DNA from 2 places in the Nocardia sp. NPDC060249 genome. Region 1 is predicted to be linked to the other one. Evidence: riboswitches for the same ligand, from Rfam matches in the RefSeq annotation. Region 1 holds a riboswitch; the other holds the start of a gene.

Region 1 (3,192 bases):
TACCCGGTCACAGTTGCGGGACAGCCCCGGATTCGCACCGGTGTTCCCTGCGCAGCGAACTTAGCATTGCCTCACCGAAGACGGATCGGCTGCGTGGTGGCCTCGCGCGCGGCCCGCAGTTCCGTGGCTACCGCCTCGGTGCCTTCGGCCAAGGCTGTGGCGAGGATTCTGATCTCGGTGACCTTCTCGGCGCCGCAGGCCTGGAAGGGGCGCAGCCGCTCATCGAGACCGGGCGCGGGGGTCAGCGCGTACGGAACATGAAGCAGCGAGCAGGAACTCGACACCGCGACCGAGCCGGTGACGCCGAGCAGCGAGCCCAGGGTGCTCAGCGCCGCGTCCAGATCGGTGCGCCAGGTGTCGCGTCCGTCGACCACCCCCGCCACCACCAGCTTGCGGGTCAGCGCCGGGATCGAGGCGACGGACCGCAGTGTGGCCCCCGCGGTGAAATCCAGGGCGACACCGTCGATGCCCATGTCGGACAACGCGGCCAGAGCGCTGTCGTTGTGCCCGAACGAGGTGGCGACGAGCACGGCGGGCCGCCGCGGGGTGCCGCACAGCGCGGCATAGGTGGATCGCAACCGGGCCAGTTCGGTGGTGGTGAGATCGGTGCCGAGGATCGGTTCGTCGAGCTGTACCCACGACGCGCCCGCGTCGGCGAGCCGCGCGAGCAGGTCCTGATAGAGCGGGACCACTTCGGCGAGCCGGTCGAGCGGGTCACCGTCGGCGTGCTCGGACAGTGTCAGAAAGGTCAGCGGGCCGACGACCACCGGGCGCGCCGGTACTCCCAGGGCGGTCGCTTCGGCCAGCTCGGCAAGCAGTTTCTGAGGGTGCAGGCTGAAGCGGGTCTGCTTGTCGATCTCGGGAACGAGGTGGCGATATTCGGTGCCGAACCACTGGGCAGACCGCAGTGGGGCGATGGTGCCGGTCCCCTGCGCGGCGGCGAAGTAGCGGTCGAGCGGGTCGGCGATATCGAGCACCCGGGCCGGCAGCGCACCGAGCATGACCGCCGTGTCGAGCAGGTGATCGCGATAGGAGAAAGTGCCGACCGGGATGGAATCCAGGCCGGCCGCGGCCAGCACGCTCAGGTGGGCGTAGCGCAGTTCGCGTGCGGTGGTGTGCAGTTCGGCGGCGTCGGCGGCGCCCGAACGGTAGGCCTCGACGGCGCGCTCTAGTTCGCGGTGGGGTCCGATCCGGGGCAGGCCGAGAACGGTTGCGGTGAACGGAGTGGGCGGGACTGCCACGGTCATCGTCTCCAGTGCGGTGCGAACGGTCGCCGCCGATTCCGAGCAGCGTCGACCGTCGACCGCTGGCCGACGAGGAGATGTCGCCGTGCCGGAATGCTCCGGAGGTCGAGGAGGTCGGTCCGCGCGCCCGGTCCACGAGGCGGTGGCCGCCGGGCACGGCGTGCCCGGCACAGCGGGCAGGTCTTCGGACTCGTGAGCACCGGCCTGGCTCGGCCGACCTACTGGCCGTCGCTTCCCGGGCGGAGCCCAGTGCGTGATGACGGCGGTCGTTCCCACTCACCGCTGCGGGACAGTCCCGGATTCTCACCGGGTTCCCTCTCACCGGCCGCCGGTTGCCCGGTACCCGGCTTCGACACGCTCACGAAAGCCCGGGAACCCGGATCTTCCAGTGTGAACGCGAACCAGCTGCGCACTCAGCATAGTGGGCGGACAGGCGGGGCCGTGCGGTATCCCGGCCCCTCCGGGTATCGGGACGCGGATGGCCGTATGCTGTGCGGGCAGCTGGTTCGCCGGTGGCGAGGACGACGGGAGCCCCCGCGCCGCCGCCGGTGTCGACACTTCGCGCGACAGGACTGTCGTGTGGTGGAGAGGGAACCCGGTGGGAATCCGGGACTGTCCCGCAGCGGTGAGCAGGAACGAACGCCATCAACGGCACTGGGCTGTCCATGTCCGGGAAGCGATGGCCAGTAGGTCGGCACGGGGAGTCCCGGTCGGCGCCCGCGAGTCCGAAGACCTGCCGCTGTGCCGGGCGCGCCGCGTCCGGCGGTTGTCGCCTCGTGGATCGGGCGCACACCGGCGATCACCCGAATCGTGTTGTGCGAGTGCGGGTTCGCCGTGTTGCGCCTCTAGGGCGGCTACCGTTTGCTGCCAGTCGACGGAGAACACATCGTGGCCCGATCCGCTACCACCGCCCGCTCGGTGAATACCCAGTCTCTCGGTGAGCTCGATCCCGAGTTGGCCGCCGCGATGGCGGGCGAGCTCGCCCGTGAACGCGACACCCTCGAGATGATCGCTTCGGAGAACTTCGTGCCGCGCGCGGTCCTGCAGGCGCAGGGCTCGGTCCTCACGAACAAGTACGCCGAGGGCTACCCGGGCCGGCGCTACTACGGCGGCTGCGAGGCCGTCGACGTGGTGGAGACCCTGGCTCGCGACCGTGCCAAGGAACTGTTCGGCGCCGAATTCGCCAACGTGCAGCCCCACTCGGGCGCCCAGGCCAACGCCGCGGTGCTGATGGCGTTGATGAACCCGGGCGAGACCCTGCTGGGTCTGGACCTCGCCCACGGTGGTCACCTCACCCATGGCATGCGCCTGAACTTCTCGGGCAAGCTCTATGACGTCCATTCCTATGGTGTGTCGAAGGAAGATCACCGGATCGACATGGACGAGGTGCGTGACATCGCGCGCAAGGCCAAGCCGAAGGTGATCGTCGCTGGGTGGTCGGCGTATCCGCGTCATCAGGACTTCGCGCGCTTCCGTGAGATCGCCGACGAGGTCGGCGCCTACCTGTGGGTCGACATGGCGCACTTCGCCGGTTTGGTCGCCGCTGGTTTGCACCCCTCGCCGGTGCCGTATGCCGATGTGGTGTCCTCGACGGTGCACAAGACTCTCGGTGGTCCTCGCTCGGGTCTGATCTTGGCCAAGCAGGAGTTCGCCAAGAAGCTCAACTCCGCGGTGTTCCCGGGTCAGCAGGGTGGCCCGTTGATGCATGTGATCGCCGCCAAGGCCGCGGCGTTCAAGATCGCTGCCACCGAGGAGTTCGCCGACCGTCAGGTTCGTACGCTGTCGGGTGCGCGGATCCTGGCCGAGCGTCTGACCGGTGCCGATGTGCAGGGCAAGGGTGTTTCGGTGTTGACCGGCGGTACGGATGTGCATCTGGTTCTGGTCGACCTGCGCAACTACGAACTCGACGGCCAGCAGGCCGAAGACGTTCTGCACGAGGTCGGCATCA
Region 2 (3,192 bases), 710 kb from region 1:
CTGCCAGGCGCAGGACGTGGCGCACGGTCTCGTTACTGAACTCGCGTGATTCGGCGAGCTTGATCTGCTCGTTCGGGTCGATGACACCGGTCCGGAAGCCGGCTACCCACGTGGTGTTCTGCATGATCTCTCCGATATTTGCTGTGCGGAATAATGTCTACGCATAGGTTTACTCGTAGGTATTCCTCATGTCAACTATCCGCGTGGCAAATATCAGCTATGCTGGCGTTATGTCCGTGCGCGAGCTGTTCGACGACCCCCGCTTCACCATCTCCGGCCTGCTCTTCGAGGCGCACAACGGCCTCATCGCCAAACTTGAGCCGACCTGGAAAGCGCACGGCCTGTCCGGCCTCGACCTCAATGCCCTACTGCGGCTGAGTCGCTCGCCGGATTGTCGCCTGCGGATGTCGGATCTGGCCACCCAAACCGAGCTCTCGACCAGTGGCGTCACCCGTCTGGTCGACCGGCTGGCCACCGCGGGGCTGGTCGAGCGTCAACTCGACCCGGCTGATCGGCGCAGTGCCTACGCGGCCTTGACCGATTCGGGCATCCGCCGCCTCGAGGAGGTCCTGCCCGACTATCTCGCCGCCCTCGAACAATGGCTCACCGGTCAGCTGACCCCCACTCAACTCGACGGTCTGATCACCGGCCTGCGCGTGATCCGCGATGCCACCAACCCGGCCGCCACCTCCGATGGGCGCCGGTGAAAAGCAGGCGGGTCGGCTTCAGGGGAGTGAATGGTACCGGTTATACCGTGCCGACCCGCCTGTACTCCATTCGTCACCGGCGTCGGCACGGATGGGGGTTTGCGAGCTGGATAGCTAAGTCCTGCAGCGTAACTCGCAGAGACGAGTACCGCGGACCCGGTGAGCGCCGGGCCCGCGGTGGGGTTCAGGGCAGCGGAACCCAGGTGCCGAAGAACCAGAAGCCGTGCTGCGGCGCTTGGTCGCGGTGCTGCTCCGGCTGTTGCTGCGGCCGGTGTTCCTGACCCTGCTCGGGTCGCTGCTGGTCGTGCCCACCCGGATCCGCGCTCGCCACACCCGCCGTGGCACCCAGTACCCCGAGAGCGAGAGTGCCCGCCACCGCGGTCTTGGCCACTGTCGACTTCATTCTCATGCGCGTTCCTCCTGATTTCGATCTCACCGAGATCGCCGGTCGGCCGAAGTGCTCGGCCGATAGCTGAATCTTCGCGACGTAACCGTCGAGCCCGGTGGGACCGAGCTGGGAGTCGGCTGTGGATCGGACCCGGCGCCGCGCTCGAGCACCGGCGCCGACTCCTCGATAGAACCGGCGTTGCTACAGTTCACCAGCCGTGGTGTTCGGGAAACCGGTGGAGAACCGGTGCGGCCCTCGCCACTGTGATCGGGAGTTGTGAATCGATCCGGACGACGTCTGTCATCCGGAGCCACTGGGGCACCTGCCCTGGGAAGGTGGATTCACCGCGCAGTATCCCGTCAGCCAGGAGACCGGCCACGGCTACGCAGTACCCCCGTTCCACGAGGACCTGGAAGGCCGTCTCTTGACCCGCTCTGTTTTCGCGCGCCTACGTTCTGGCGCGTTGCTCGCCTGCACGATTGTTGTCACCGGTTGTGGTGTGCAACCCGTCTCCGACGCGGATGGCGCCGCTGTTGTCACCCGCGTGAACTGTGGGATCGACGTCGGCGTCGCCGGCCCACCGCAGCGGATCTACGCGGCCTACCAGCCGTCGATCGAGATCGCGCACGCGCTCGGTGTCACCGACCGGCTGGTCGGCACCGCATTCCTGGACTCCGCCGTGCTCACGGAATACGTCGACGCGCAGGCGCGCGCACCGTACGTCGAGAAGCTGCCCAGCCGCGACGAACTGCTGGCCCAGCGACCCGACTTCGTCATGTCGGGTTTCAACGGGGTGTTCGCCTCCTCGGCGCAGAACAGCGTCGGCACCAGGGCGAGCCTGCACGAGTTGGGTGTGCGCACCTGGGTGCTGAGTCCGCTGTGCCCGAGCGCCGACGGACTCGCCGATGAGGCGATCGACCCCGATACGGTGCGCTTCGACAACGTGTACGCCGACCTGCGCGACCTCGGTGCCCTGTGGGGCGCCTCCGAGCGCGCCGAAGAAGTTGTCACGCAGCTGAGTTCGCGCATCGAGGCGGTCCGGGCGAAGGTCGGCAACGCGGCGAAGCCGCGGGTCGCGGTCGTCACTCCCAAAGACGACGGCTCCTACACTGTGGCAGGCGGCATCGACTTCATCACCCAGATCATCGAGGCCGCCGGTGGAGTGAATGCTTTCGCCGATCTCACCGCGAAGCGCAACGTGCCCGTCGGCGCGGAAGAGCTCATCGCCCGTGACCCCGACATCATCCTGACCAGCCTGTGCTGCAAGGCGACCTATACGCGCGCCGACGCTCAGCCCCAAGTCGACAAGATCGTCGGCAACCCGGCGTTCGCGAATCTGGCGGCCGTGCGGAACGCGACGGTGCACCCGTTCCTGTTCGCCGACCGGGCGGCGGGGGTGCGGATCGCGCACTCGACCGAACTGGTCGCCGCGTTGATCCATCCCGAGCTGTTCCGGCGGTGACGCGCACCGCCCGCGGCGCCGGTCCGATCCTGGCCGGCGCCGCGCTGGTGGCTGTCTGCGTCGCGTCCATCCTGATCGGTTCGCACCCGCTCACCCTCGACCAGGCCGTGGTCGCGTTCACCGATTTCCAGGGGACCGACACCGACCGGGTCGTGCGCTACATCAGACTGCCCAGAACGGTCGCGGGACTGCTCGCCGGTGCCGCGTTGGCGCTGGCGGGCGCGGTGATGCAAGGGCTCACTCGCAACCCGCTGGCCGGCCCCGGCCTGCTCGGCGTCAACGCCGGCGCGTCGCTGGCGATCGTGATCGCGATGGGTGCGCTCGGCCTCACGGCGACGGGCGGATTCATCTGGTTCGGCTTCCTCGGTGCCGCGATCGCCGCCGCGTTCGTCTACACGCTGGGCTCGTTGGGGTTCGGTGGCGCGACCCCGGTGAAACTGGCACTTGCGGGCGCTGCCTGCACCGCGCTGTGTGGGTCGATCACCACGGCGATCACCCTGCTCGACCGGGCCCTGTTCGACAATTTCCGGTTCTGGGTGGTCGGCTCGTTGGCTCGCGCCGATATCGAGTCCGTGTGGCAGACAGCACCGTTCATCGCGGTGGGGTTGGTACTGGCGGTCGTGGTGGCCCGGCCG

What was found. A riboswitch is a leader RNA that binds a small molecule or an ion and turns the genes downstream of it on or off. The one in region 1 is predicted to bind cobalamin.
Region 2: it holds a riboswitch for cobalamin, as region 1 does, so the genes downstream of both, ACFWFP_RS08705 (ABC transporter substrate-binding protein) here and ACFWFP_RS12160 (hypothetical protein) in region 1, are expected to answer to the same signal.

Annotation. Positions count from the first base shown of each region.
Region 1 covers NZ_JBHXAQ010000002.1:954,066-957,257, reverse strand. Annotated here, with positions in the region: cobalamin riboswitch at 1-92, opposite strand, end outside; gene ACFWFP_RS12160 (hypothetical protein) at 72-1,247, opposite strand; cobalamin riboswitch at 1,402-1,606, opposite strand; cobalamin riboswitch at 1,791-1,983, shown strand; gene glyA (serine hydroxymethyltransferase) at 2,133-3,192, shown strand, end outside.
Region 2 covers NZ_JBHXAQ010000002.1:241,396-244,587, reverse strand. Annotated here, with positions in the region: gene ACFWFP_RS08720 (GDSL-type esterase/lipase family protein) at 1-124, opposite strand, end outside; gene ACFWFP_RS08715 (MarR family winged helix-turn-helix transcriptional regulator) at 231-707, shown strand; gene ACFWFP_RS08710 (hypothetical protein) at 892-1,116, opposite strand; cobalamin riboswitch at 1,297-1,490, shown strand; gene ACFWFP_RS08705 (ABC transporter substrate-binding protein) at 1,595-2,557, shown strand; gene ACFWFP_RS08700 (FecCD family ABC transporter permease) at 2,554-3,192, shown strand, end outside.